4 regions of the Neorhizobium sp. T7_12 genome follow, and region 1 is predicted to be linked to each of the others. Evidence: riboswitches for the same ligand, from Rfam matches in the RefSeq annotation. Region 1 holds a riboswitch; each other region holds the start of a gene.
The links. Region 1 has a riboswitch for thiamine pyrophosphate ahead of thiB (thiamine ABC transporter substrate binding subunit). Riboswitches for the same ligand answer to the same signal wherever they lie in the genome.
Positions count from the first base shown of each region.

Region 2: it holds a riboswitch for thiamine pyrophosphate, as region 1 does, so the genes downstream of both, C5J26_RS04050 (ABC transporter permease) here and thiB (thiamine ABC transporter substrate binding subunit) in region 1, are expected to answer to the same signal.
Region 3: it holds a riboswitch for thiamine pyrophosphate, as region 1 does, so the genes downstream of both, thiC (phosphomethylpyrimidine synthase ThiC) here and thiB (thiamine ABC transporter substrate binding subunit) in region 1, are expected to answer to the same signal.
Region 4: it holds a riboswitch for thiamine pyrophosphate, as region 1 does, so the genes downstream of both, thiM (hydroxyethylthiazole kinase) here and thiB (thiamine ABC transporter substrate binding subunit) in region 1, are expected to answer to the same signal.

Region 1 is NZ_PVBK01000012.1:119,571-122,897, reverse strand. Features, by position in the region: gene C5J26_RS22670 (ABC-F family ATP-binding cassette domain-containing protein) at 1-805, shown strand, start outside; gene C5J26_RS22665 (response regulator) at 965-1,414, shown strand; TPP riboswitch at 1,512-1,619, shown strand; gene thiB (thiamine ABC transporter substrate binding subunit) at 1,660-2,670, shown strand; gene thiP (thiamine/thiamine pyrophosphate ABC transporter permease ThiP) at 2,675-3,327, shown strand, end outside.
Region 2 is NZ_PVBK01000001.1:793,433-796,759, forward strand. Features, by position in the region: gene C5J26_RS04045 (ABC transporter permease subunit) at 1-1,676, shown strand, start outside; TPP riboswitch at 1,744-1,847, shown strand; gene C5J26_RS04050 (ABC transporter permease) at 1,983-2,777, shown strand; gene C5J26_RS04055 (ABC transporter substrate-binding protein) at 2,774-3,327, shown strand, end outside.
Region 3 is NZ_PVBK01000017.1:11,604-14,930, forward strand. Features, by position in the region: gene thiC (phosphomethylpyrimidine synthase ThiC) at 1-1,722, opposite strand, end outside; TPP riboswitch at 1,822-1,954, opposite strand; gene C5J26_RS25740 (acyl carrier protein) at 2,133-2,384, shown strand; gene C5J26_RS25745 (acyl-CoA dehydrogenase family protein) at 2,386-3,327, shown strand, end outside.
Region 4 is NZ_PVBK01000013.1:23,847-27,173, forward strand. Features, by position in the region: gene thiD (bifunctional hydroxymethylpyrimidine kinase/phosphomethylpyrimidine kinase) at 1-155, opposite strand, end outside; gene thiE (thiamine phosphate synthase) at 152-790, opposite strand; gene thiM (hydroxyethylthiazole kinase) at 787-1,599, opposite strand; TPP riboswitch at 1,638-1,733, opposite strand; gene C5J26_RS23070 (heavy metal translocating P-type ATPase) at 1,848-3,327, shown strand, end outside.

The DNA.
Region 1 (3,327 bases):
GCTCGGCACCAACCTGGAAATCGCCACGCTCGACCAGAAGCGCGAGGACCTGGACCCCGAGGACACGCTGTCCCACTATCTGACGGATGGACGCGGCGAGACGCTGCTGGTCAACGGCGAACAGCGGCATGTCGCAGGCTACATGAAGGACTTCCTGTTCCAGCCGGAGCAGATCAGGACACCGATCAGGAACCTTTCCGGCGGCGAGCGCGCCCGGCTGATGCTCGCCCGCATCATGGCCCGGCCGTCCAACCTCCTGATATTGGACGAACCGACCAACGACCTCGACATCGAGACGCTGGACCTGCTGCAGGAAATCGTCGCCGGCTATTCCGGCACCGTCATCCTCGTCAGCCACGACCGCGACTTCCTCGACCGCACCGTGACCTCGACCATCGCCCCCGCAAATCCGGACGCACCGGACGGCCGCTGGATCGAATATGCCGGCGGCTACACGGATATGCTGGCGCAGCGGAAAGGCGCGCTGGAGGAAAGGCGCCGCACGGAGAAAGCTGACAGGGCAAAAACCGATACCGCGGCACCGGTTTCCGGCACCCCCAAGGGCAAAGGCAAGCTTTCCTTCAAGCAGAAATTCGCGCTCGAGAACCTGCCGAAGGAAATGGCAAAAGCCGAGGCCGAGATCGCCGCCCGCGAGAAGAAAATGGCCGATCCCAACCTCTTCACCAAGGATCCCGCCGCTTTCAACCAGCTGGCCGCGGAGATGGAAAAGCTGCGCCAAAGCATCAGCAAAATGGAAGAAGAATGGCTGGAACTCGAAATGCTGCGCGAGGAAATCGAAGGCTGATTTGCGATTTGTTAAGCTTAACAATTAGTTAGTTGAAAAAATATTTGTCGCGGAGCGGAACATATGATGTCCCGGGGCGTTCTGGGTGTGAGTAGTGGTCGAAATGTCCCGGGGACGGATCGGCCTGCAAAGAACCGATCAATCGAATGGGGACATCCAATGCTGACAAATGTTACGCGTCGTCGGCTGGCCACTGAGGCGATGAATCAAAGAGTTATGATTGTCGAAGACGAGTTTCTGATCGCGCTCGATGTAGCCGAGACGATCGAAGCCATGGGCCTGAAAGTCGCCGGTTTTGCCAATGCCCGCAAACACGCCCTGGCGCTCGCCGCCTATGCCGATATCGCCTTGGTCGATGTCAATCTCTCGGACGGCCGGACTGGTCCGGAGATTGGCCGCGAGCTTGCCGAGCAATATGGCATCACCGTCGTCTTCATGACGGGTAATCCGGACGATGTGGAAGCCGGCGTCGAAGGCTCGCTCGGCGTGCTCACCAAACCGGTCATGCCCGAGGTGGTCGAGAAGACCATCGACTACGCCGTTGCCAACCGGCTGGGCGGCATGGCGATCGTTCCGCGTGAGCTGAAAGTGTTTCCGCAGAACCACTGAGCAATGAACCACCGAGCCGTGTTGCTCCTGCCGAATGCGCTTTGAGCCGGTCGCAGACCGCCTCTTGCCAGCCATTCGCCTCGCCGCTAAATCTGATCCTGCTCTAACGGGGTGCCGCGCGTTTTCGTGCGGCTGAGAGGCCTTTGGCCAACCCGCGGAACCTGATCCGGTTAACACCGGCGGAGGGATTAGACGGCTCTTCATCAGCGCCTATTCCCCTTTGTCACCACAACGAGGAGACGCTGATGCGCAGCACCATTCTTTCCATATTCGCGGCCGCTGCCGCCCTTTCCCTTTCCGCGCCGGCCGAAGCGCAAGAAAAGACGCTGACCGTCTACACCTACGAGAGCTTCATCTCCGACTGGGGACCGGGACCGAAGGTCAAGGAGGCTTTCGAGAAAACCTGCGCCTGCAAACTCGATTTCGTCGGCGTCGCCGATGGCGTGGCGCTTCTGACCCGCCTGAAACTGGAGGGCAAAGGCACCGACGCCGATATCGCGCTCGGCCTCGATACCAATCTGATCTCCGAGGCCAAGGCGACCGGTCTGTTCGAGCCGCACGGGCTCGACGCCGCCGCGGCCAAGGTCCCCGGCAATTACAGCGACGACACGTTCATCCCCTACGACTACGGCCATTTCGCCGTCGTCTATGACACGCAGGCAATCAAGAACCCACCCAGAAGCCTCAAGGACCTGGTGGACGGCGATCCGGCACAGAAGATCGCCATCGAGGACCCGCGCACGTCGACACCCGGCCTCGGCCTGCTGCTCTGGGTGAAATCGGTCTATGGCGACCAGGCACCGGAGGCCTGGGGCAAGCTCAGGAAACGTGTGCTGACCGTCACGCCCGGCTGGTCGGAGGCCTATGGCCTATTCACCAAGGGCGAAGTGCCGATGGTGTTTTCCTACACGACCTCGCCAGCCTATCACATGGTCGAGGAGAAGACGGAGCGCTACCAGGCCGCCTCCTTCTCCGAAGGCCATTACATCCAGATCGAGGTCGCCGGCATGCTGAAGGGGGCGGGAGACAAGGATCTCGCGAAACAGTTCCTGAAATTCATGGTCTCGCCGGCCTTCCAGGACGTCATCCCGACCACCAATTGGATGATGCCGGCCGCCAAGACCTCCCAGCCGCTCCCCGACGCATTCAACAACCTGGTGCAGCCGACCAAGACTTTCCTGATGGGGTCGGATCAGGTGGCCAAGAACCGGCAGGCCTGGATCGACGAATGGCTGACCGCTATGAGCATGAACTGATCCCATGCTGACGAGGGCGGAGCGGAGACGCGGGATAGGCTGGGGGCTGCTGAGCCTTGCCGGAATCGCCTTCTTCGTCGGCATCGCAGTCGCCGCCCTTCTCTCCTGGGACGCAGGCAACACCCAAAGCCGGCTGTTCACCGCCTATACCTGGCGAATTCTGCGTTTCACACTGCTGCAGGCGGTTCTTTCGACGCTGCTGTCGGTCGTCTTCGCCCTTCCCGTCGCACTCGCGCTCGCACGCCGCCCGCGCTTTCCGGGCCGCGTGTGGATCATCCGGCTGATGGCATTGCCGATGGGCCTGCCGGTGCTGATCGGTGCGCTCGGCCTGATCGGCATCTGGGGACGGCAAGGAGTGATGAACAGCCTGCTATTGAAGCTCGGCCTCGAACAGCCGGTCAGCATTTACGGGCTTTCCGGCATATTGCTGGCACATGTGTTCTTCAACCTGCCGCTCGCCGGGAGGCTGCTGCTTGCGGCGCTGGAGCGCCTGCCGGCGGAATATTGGCTGCTCTCCTCCAGCCTCGGGATGAAACCCTTCTCCGTTTTCCGTTTCATCGAGTGGCCTGCAGCCCGCCGCGTCATCCCCGGCATTGCCGGCCTGATCTTCATGCTGTGCGCCACGAGCTTCACGCTCGTCCTAGTGCTCGGCGGTGG
Region 2 (3,327 bases), on a different contig from region 1:
TCGGGCCGGCGCTTGCAGCGCCGGTCACCCTTTGGCTGCTTCTGTCCTTCGCGGCGCCGATGTTCGTGGTACTCGTGCTCTCCTTGCACGAGTATCCCGATCCTTTCGGCCCGCTGTTCATAACGCCGTCGATCGCGCAGTTCCGGGATATCGTCTCCGACGGCTTCTATTTCGGCGTCGTCTCCGAAACCATCCTGCTTGGCCTCGGCGTGACCGTCATCACCGCGCTTCTCGGTTACCCGCTTGCCCACTGGCTGGCACGGATGCCGGTGAAATACCGCGCGGCCGCATTCGCCGTCATCCTCATTCCGCTGCTGACCAATGTCGTGGTGCGCTCGCTCGGCATCATTCTCCTGCTGGCACCCGAAGGGCTGATCAATTCGGTCACCGGGCTGATCGGCATTCCGCCGGCCCGGTACATGCTGTTCACGCACGGCGCGGTCGCGGTCGCGCTGGCGCAGGTCTTCCTGCCCTTCATGGTGCTGGCGCTCTACGATAACCTGCAGAACACTTCGCCGCGCGTGCATGAAGCGGCCCAGAGCCTCGGCGCCTCTCCCGCGGTCCGGTTTCTCACCGTCGACCTGCCGCTTTCGCTGCCCGGCCTGCGCTCCGGCACTGTGATCGTTTTCCTGATGGCGACCACGGCTTACGTTTCCGCCTCCCTGCTCGGCGGAAAGAAGGTCTGGACCACGGGCATGCTGGTGCTGCAGGAAGCGATCAAGAACCTCAATGCGCCGCTTGCCGCAGCACTTGCTATCATCATGACCGTCACCGGTCTCGCGTTTGCGGCGCTCTGCGCCTATTCGCTCAACCGCCTGATGCCGTGGCTGAAGGGCAAGCCCAGCAATCCCTGGAGCATACCGCGCTGGTTGGTGCCGATCATCAACATCCTCGGGCCGATCGTCTCGAAACTGCTGCTCGCCATCTCGCTGCTGCTCCTGCTGCTGCCGCTGGTGCTGGTCTGCATCCAGAGTTTCAACGACGTGCCGCAGGCGACCGCTTCCGGCTTCCGCGGTTTCACCCTCAAATGGTACGAGGCGGTGTTTTTTGCCGGAACCTACGCGGATGCCTTTTGGGTGTCGGTGCGGCTTGCCGTCACCTCGATGCTGGTGGCGCTTTCGCTTTCGCTGCCGGCGGCCTTCGCGCTCGCCCGTTATCCGTTCAAGGGTCGCTCCGCGCTCCTGGCTTTCTGGCTGCTGCCGATGTCGCTGCCCCACGTGGCGATCGGGGTCGGAATGCTGCGGCTCTTGCAGATCTACCTGATCATTCCGCCCTTCCTCGGCCTCGTGGCGATCCACGTGATCGTCATTCTGCCGTTTGCGATCACGCTTCTGACCACCTCGGTCATGGGGCTCGACCGGGCGCAGGAGGAGGCGGCGGCGAGCCTCGGCGCAAGCCCGGTGCGGCGCTTCTTCCTGATCATCATGCCAGGCCTGGCGCCGGGGCTGTTCGCAGCCGGCATCGTCGGCTTCCTGCTGAGCTTCGGCGAGGTGACGGTGACGAGCTTCCTCACCACCGCCCGACTGACGACGCTGCCGGTCCGCATCTACGCGGAATCGACCTTCAGCCTGGAGCCGACCGCGCATGCCATCTCGGCCGTCCTGATCCTCTTCACCGTCATCGCGCTGGCCCTGCTGGGCAGGGTGGTCCGCCTCGACCGTCTCTACGCGCGGTGAGTTGGAAACGATAGCGGGCGGACCGTCCGGTCCGCTTGACAGACATAGCGAAAACCGACAGTTATCGTGTTCTTCCGAGGGGGGCATCTTGACGATGCTGAGATGGCGGTGAGCCGGACCCTTGAACCTGATCCGGGTCATGCCGGCGTAGGAACGGAAATAAGCGTCATTCGACGATACTTTCTCTTCTCCGCTTTACCTGGATCTCCGTGATTGACTGATCTGGAGATCGACCGATGACATCCATTCTTCCCGTTGTCCCGAAAGGGCATCCGGTCCCGGCGTGCAGGTTCGGCGCGTAGCATCATGCGCGCGTCCCATGCGGTCATCGGCCTCGTCCTGCTTGTCGCCCTCTGGCAAGCGGGCGTCTGGCTGTTTGCTCCGCCCCGCTACATTCTGCCGTCTCCGATTGCCGTCGCTTCCGCCTTCGGGCGGCAGCCGGGTTTCCTGCTGCAGAACGGCCTCGTCACGCTGACGGAAATCGCGCTGGGCCTCGCGATCGGCGCAGGCCTCGGCATCGCCACGGCATTCGGGGTCGCCGCGTTGCCGCGGCTTGGCCGTCTCGTCTGGCCGATGGTGCTGATCCTGCAGGCCTTTCCCGTCTTCGTGCTGGCGCCGATCCTGGTTCTCTGGCTGGGTTTCGGGCTCGCCTCGAAGGTGGCGATGACGACGATCATCATCTTCTTTCCGGTCGCCTCCGCCTTTGCCGACGGTCTTCGCCGCACCGATCAGGAAATCCTTGACGCCGTCTCGCTGGAGGGCGCGAACCACTGGCAGACGCTGGTGTCGATGCGCGTGCCGCTGGCGATCCCGAGCCTCGTCTCCGGTCTTCGGGTCGCTGCCCCGCTTGCGCCGCTTGGAGCCGTGGTCGGCGAATGGGTGGGCGCGTCCGGCGGGCTCGGCTTCGTGATGGTCCAGGCCAATGCCCGCATGCAGACCGACACCGTGTTCGCGGCGATGACCATACTGGCAATCCTTACCCTCATTCTAAGGCTTCTCATCGACCGGCTGACCGCCGGGCTCGCCCCGTGGGCCAGCGAAGCCGACCTCTCATCTTCATCCTCATCCCAGTTCGCATCAAGGAGTTCCGTCCGATCATGATCCGTATCCTCACCGCGTCCTTCATCGCGCTAGCCAGCCTTGCCACCCCGATTTCTGCGCAGGCCGCCGACAAGCTCAGCGTGCTGCTCGAATGGTTTGTCAATCCGGACCATGCGCCGATGGTCATCGCCCAGCAACGCGGGCTGTTTGGCGATGCCAATCTCGACGTCGAGCTTATCCCGCCGTCCGATGCCTCCGCGGTGCCGCGCCTCGTCTCCGCAGGGCAGGCGGATATCGGCATCCACTACCAGCCCAATCTCTATCTCGACCACGAGGCAGGCCTGCCGCTCGTGCGGTTCGGCACGCTGGTCGAGACGCCCTTGAACACCGTCACTGTGCTGGCGGACGGTCCGATCAAGAGCCTCAAGGACCTGAAGGGCAAGAAGGTCGGCTTTTCCGTCACCGGCTTCGAGGATGCGATGCTGAAGCGCATGCTGGCCTCCGAAGGGCTTTCGAACGGCGATGTGGAACTGATCAACGTCAATTTTTCGCTCTCACCGTCGCTGATCGGCGGCAAGGTGGATGCGACGCTCGGCGGGTTCCGCAATTT
Region 3 (3,327 bases), on a different contig from region 1:
GATGTCGTGGGAAATCCGCATCGAGCAGAATTTCGGGCCGCACATGGAGCAGAAATGCGCCACCTTGTGCGCCTCCTTCGGCAAGGTCTCGTCATGCATCGAGCGGGCCGTTTCCGGATCGAGCGACAGGTTGAACTGGTCCTCCCAGCGGAATTCGAAGCGGGCGCGCGACAGCGCGTCGTCGCGCACCTGCGCCGCCGGATGGCCTTTGGCGAGATCGGCGGCATGTGCCGCGATCTTGTAGGTGATGACGCCAACCTTGACGTCGTTGCGGTCCGGCAGGCCGAGATGTTCCTTGGGCGTCACGTAGCAGAGCATGGCGGTGCCGAACCAGCCGATCATCGCCGCCCCGATACCCGACGTGATGTGGTCGTAGCCCGGCGCGATATCGGTGGTCAGCGGCCCGAGCGTGTAGAACGGCGCCTCGCCGCAGACCGCGAGCTGCTTGTCCATGTTGGCCTTGATCTTGTGCATCGGCACATGGCCGGGGCCTTCGATCATCACCTGGCAATCCTTCGCCCAGGCGATCTTCGTCAATTCCCCGAGGGTCTCCAGTTCCGCGAACTGCGCCGCGTCATTGGCATCGGCGATCGAACCCGGGCGAAGACCGTCGCCGAGCGAGAACGACACGTCGTAGGCCCGGGCGATGTCGCAGATTTCCTCGAAATGTTCGTAGAGGAAACTTTCCTTGTGGTGGTGCAGACACCACTTGGCCATGATCGAGCCGCCGCGGGAAACGATGCCGGTGACGCGGTTGACGGTGAGCGGGATATAGGCGAGCCGCACGCCGGCATGGATGGTGAAGTAGTCGACACCCTGCTCCGCCTGCTCGATCAGCGTGTCGCGATAGACCTCCCAGGTCAGGTCTTCGGCAACGCCGTTCACCTTTTCGAGCGCCTGGTAGAGCGGCACGGTGCCGATCGGCACCGGCGAATTGCGGATGATCCAGTCGCGGATATTGTGGATGTTGCGGCCGGTCGACAGGTCCATGACCGTATCGGCGCCCCAGCGGATCGCCCAGACCATCTTCTCGACTTCCTCGGCCATCGACGAGGTGACGGCCGAATTGCCGATATTGGCATTGATCTTCACCAGGAAGTTCCGGCCGATGATCATCGGTTCGGATTCGGGATGGTTGATGTTGGCAGGAATGATCGCCCTGCCTTCCGCGACTTCGCGCCGAACGAATTCCGGCGTCACGAAGTCCGGCACATGGGCGCCGAAACTTTCGCCGTCGCGGATGAGCGGCTCGCTGGCCGCCTGCCGGCCGAGGTTCTCGCGGATGGCGACGAATTCCATCTCCGGCGTGACGATGCCGGCCCGCGCATAGGCGATCTGGGTGACGGCCCTGCCCGTCTTCGCCTTGAACGGTTGGTTGCGGATCGGGAATTCCGGCGTCAGGTGGCTGCCGGACACGAAGCCGTTATCCTCCGGCCTGACGATGCGGCCCTCATAGGTTTCGACATCGCCGCGGGCGGCAATCCAGCTTTCGCGCAGGCGCGGCAGGCCGGCATCGATGCTGATCGCGGCGCCTTCGACGGTATAGGGACCGGAGGAATCGTAGACGGTGACCGGCGGTTCGCCGGAGGTCGGATGCAATGCGATCTGGCGCATCGGCACGCGGACGTCCGGGTGGATCGTTCCTGCTTTCAGGACCTTCGTGGAAACGGGAAGCGGGCCGGTGGTGACGACCGGGGTGAGCTTGGTGGTTGCGATATTCATGGTTCAAGGCTCCAAGGTTTGACGTTTGGAGACCCAGTTCCAGTGTTGGAATGATGGAAAAACACCCCGGAATGCGAAGGACGGTTTCCCGCCCTCGCTGCCGCAGCGCCCGCACCGTCCCTACGCCAGTATGAACTGGATCAGGTTCAACGGGTCACTGCGCCTCGGCCGGCCAAAGCCGTTCCGACCAGCAGTATCTCAGCCCCTTGGCGGGACCCCCCTGGTGAATGGCGCCATCAGAAACCCGCGGGCCGTTGATGTCAAGCCGGGCCATGCCGATGGCGATCGATCGGATTTTACGGAATCCCGCAGCCCTAACTTCACGACGTTTATTGCCGGAATCTTATGCTTTCCTGCGTAGTAACGTCCCCAGCGATGAACGCAGATTTGAACGATCCGGAGATGTCGAGATGAACGAGACCATTCGCGAATTGCTCACACGTGTAGGCGGCCTTCCGGTCGCGGTGACCGAGCTGGAAGACGGCGCCGATCTTTATGCGGCCGGCCTCTCCTCATTTGCATCCGTACAACTGATGCTCGGCCTGGAAGAGGCCTTCGACATCGAGTTTCCCGACAGCCTTTTGAACCGCAAGTCCTTCGCCAGCATAGCTGCGATCGAGCAGACGGTTTCGCATATCCTGAAAGCGCGCGAGGCCGCTTGAGATGAGCCTCCCCGCCTTTGCCGCCGACATGAGCCTGAGCGCCCGCGCTCACCGCGTGGCAACCGTAGCGGCCGAATTTGCCGACCGCGTCGATCATGACGGCCGCTTCCCCCGCGAAGCGGTCGATGCCATGAAAGCCGAGCGCCTGATCGGCATCCAGATCCCGGCCGCGTTCGGCGGCGAGAGCGCTTCGATCGCCGAGATCGCCGAGGTCTGCTCCATCCTGGGACAGGCCTGCGCCGCGAGCGCCATGGTTTTCGCCATGCACCAGATTAAGGTTTCGAGCCTCGTGGAGCATGGTGGCGACAGCGAATGGCATAAGGACTTCATGCGCGAGCTTGCCGGCCGCCAGCTTCTCGTCGCCTCCGCGACGACCGAGGGCGGCATCGGCGGCAATATGCGCAACTCCATCTGCGCGATCGAGGTCGAGGGCGACGTCTGCCGCCTGACCAAGGATGCGACGGTGATTTCCTACGGCGCCCACGCCGATGCGATCATGGTCACCTCGCGCTCCAACGAAAAGGCCGCACCGACCGACCAGGTCATGACCGTCTTCAAGCAAGGCCAGTATACCCTGCAGAAGACCGTCGACTGGGATACGCTCGGCATGCGCGGCACTTGCTCCGACGGCTTCCTCTTCAGGGGCGAGGCGCCGTCCGTCCAGATCTTTCCAAAGCCGTTCGCCGAAATCGCGGCGCAATCGATGCTCGCCACCTCGCATCTCCTCTGGAGCGCGGTCTGGTACGGGATCGCCGCCGATGCGGTACTGCGCGCCCAGGCCTTCGTGCGCGCCGCCGCCCGCAAGGCCGGCGGCACCCAACCGCCCGGCGCGCTGAGGCTCGCCGAAGCCTCGAACCTGCTGCAGCTCCTCAAGGCCGGCATCCTCTCCGGCCTCAGGATCTACGCGGATGCCAAGGCGGATCACGTCCAGCTGTCGTCCATG
Region 4 (3,327 bases), on a different contig from region 1:
ACCCCGGTGACGCCTTGGGTATTCTGAGCGGTCAGCGCGGTCAGCGCCGCCATGCCATAGGTGCCGCGGGCCGCAAAGGTTTTCAGATCCGCCTGGATGCCGGCGCCGCCGGAAGGGTCCGAACCGGCGATCGACAGGACATTCTTGATGCTCATGCGCGCGCCCTTTCGATTTCCGCGGCAATTCTGCGGGCTGCGGCTTCAGGATCGGGCTGGCCGCAGATAGCGGAGACGACCGCGATGCCCTTTGCGCCGGCGGCGAGTGCGAGGCCGGCATGATCCGCCTTGACGCCGCCGATCGCCACTGCCGGAACCGACGCCATGGCGACGATGCGCGCAAGCCCGTTGAAACCGATCGGCTGCTTGTGGTCGGGTTTGGTGCCGGTCGCAAAGACGGGACCGATGCCGACATAATCGATGATGGACGGATCCACCCGTCGCGCCAGGTCTTCGTTTTCGACCGAGAGGCCGAGGATCATGCCATGGCCGGCGCGCTGGCGCGCCATCGCCGCCACCATATCGCTCTGGCCGACATGCAGGCCTTCCGCTCCAATCACGATCGCTGCCTCCACGTCGTCGTTGATGATCAGGGGCACGCCGGTGCCTGCCAGCACCGCCTTCAGAGCCCGGCCGGTTTCGATCATCTTAGCTGTATCCGCCTGCTTGTCGCGGAGCTGGACGATGGTCGCGCCGCCGGCGACCGCCAGCCTTGCCGTCTCGACCATGCCGATGTCGCGGCAGAGATCCGGGTCGAGGACGAGGTAGACGGAAAGATCGAAGGTCTTTTTCATGCGGAAACGATCCTTGCCTTGGCATCGAGCGTCTCGCCGGTCAGCGCCGCGAGACGGTCGAGGAAGATCGGCGAGAAGAAGCCGGGACCGGAGGCGGTAAACGCCGCTTCCTCTCCCGCGACCGCGAACATGGCGAGTGCGGCGACCGTCGCCTCGAAGGGATCGTCCGTGCTTGCCGCAAAGGCGCCGACCAGGCAGGTGAGCGAGCAGCCGAGCGCGGTGACCCGCGGCATCAGGGCGGAGCCGCCAAGGATGCGGACCGAACGCCGGCCGTCGGTGACGAAATCCACCTCGCCGGTGACGGCCACCACGCAGGCCTGCCGCTGGGTGATGGCGATGGCGGAACTTTCGGCCGCCGCAACGCTGTCGCCGCTATCGACGCCATGGCCGCTCGACTGGCTGCCGGCCAGCGCGATGATTTCCGACGCATTGCCACGGATGACCGTGGGCTTCAGTTCGATGAGCTGGGCGACTGCCGCGCGACGATAGGCGGTGGCGTAATGGGCGACGGGATCGAGCACCCATGGCTTGCCAGCTTCCGTGGCGGAGGCGGCCGCGGCCTTCATGCCGGCCAGGAAATCCGGCGACAGGGTGCCGATATTGATCGTCAGGGCCGAAGCGATACGGGCGAATTCGCCGGCTTCTTCCTTGGTGTGTACCATGGCGGGCGAGGCGCCGGCCGCGAGCATCACGTTGGCTGCGATGTTCATCGCTACGAAATTGGTGATGTTCTGGACGAGCGGATTTTTCGCGCGCATCGCCGTCAACAGCTGGCCGGGGGTTTCCGCAAGGAGCGTTGTCGTCTGCATGTCTGCCTCGTTCGGCGGGGCAGGCGCGGGGCGCAATGTTGAACGCCCGGACGACTCCCTCCGCCAGCATGATCTGGTTCAGGTTCTAAGGGTGCTTCTCAGCCCGGCTCTGCCGGACGCCCCTGTCTTCACCATGGCTTACAGCAAAGAGAATGCGCTTCGCCAGTGATTTTTTCTGATTTTAGGCCTTGCAGCTCTAGTCGCTAGAGGTTGTAGAGACGGGGCTCGGTCCAAACGGGAAAGAGACGATGAGCGCCACGACACAGGCACGATACAAGGTTGGCGGCATGGATTGCGCCAGCTGCGCGACGAAGATCGACACCGCGGTTCGCCGCATGCCGGGCGTCGCGGACGTGTCCGTTTCGGTTGCGTCCGGCACGATGACGGTAAAGCACGACGGGACAGGCGATCTTGGCGCGATCGAGAAGAAGGTTGTCGGGCTGGGGTATACGCTGAGGGCGCTGGGTCAGAGGGCGCCGGCCAACGTCGGAGCGAGCGGCCCCCTCACCCCACCTCCGCTTCGCTCGGTGGACCTCTCCCCAAGGGGAGAGGAGGACGGAGACGGAGCGGCAAGTCTTCTTCTCCCCAGCGGGGAGAAGGTGGCCGCGGAGCGGTCGGATGAGGGGGAGGCCGGTCACGGCCAACATAGCCACGACGGTGGGCACGATCATTCCCATAACGACCACGCCACCAAAGAAATCGAAGACCTGCATGGCCACGATCACGGGCCGATGGACGGGCCGTGGTGGAAATCGGCAAAGGGCCGCCTGACCATCCTGGTCGGGTTCGTGTTGACGGCGGCTTACGGGCTCGGCCACCTCGTTCCCGCCTATGACACCTATATCTTCGCCGCCGCGATGTTGGTCGGCCTCGTGCCGATCGCCCGGCGCGCGATCATGGCAGCACTTGCCGGTACGCCGTTTTCGATCGAGATGCTGATGACGATCGCCGCCGTTGGCGCTGTCATCATCGACGCGTCGGAAGAGGCCGCCGCCGTGGTCTTCCTTTTCCTCATCGGCGAATTGCTGGAAGGGGTCGCGGCCGGCAAGGCGCGGCAGAGCATCCAGAGCCTGACGGCGCTGGTGCCGAAGAACGCGCTGCTCGAAGAAAACGGCCAGACCCGCGAAGTGCCGGCCGAGAGCCTTGCGGTTGGCGCGACCATCCTCGTGCGTCCCGGCGACCGCATTTCGGCGGACGGCGTCATCATCGCCGGCGAAAGCGCGATCGACGAAGCGCCGGTGACGGGCGAAAGCACGCCGGTTGCCAAGGGCATCGACGATACGGTGTTTGCCGGCACGATCAACGGCGATGCCGCTCTGCGGGTTCGGGTCACGGCAGCTGCCGAGGACAATACGATTGCCCGCGTGGTGCGGCTGGTCGAGGAGGCGCAGGAGAGCAAGGCCCCGACCGAACGCTTCATCGACCGGTTCTCGCGGTATTACACGCCGGGTGTCGTCGCCGTTGCCGCACTGGTCGCCATCTTGCCGCCGCTCGTTGTCGGTGCGTCCTGGAGCGAGTGGGTCTACAAAGGCCTGGCGATCCTCTTGATCGGCTGCCCCTGCGCGCTGGTCATCTCGACGCCGGCGGCAATCGCCGCATCGCTGTCGTCGGGTGCCCGCCGCGGCCTCTTGATGAAGGGCGGCGCGGTGCTCGAAACGCTCGGCAAGATCACCGCCGTCGCGCTCGACAAGACCGGCACGTTGACGGCCGGCAAGCCCCAGGTGACCG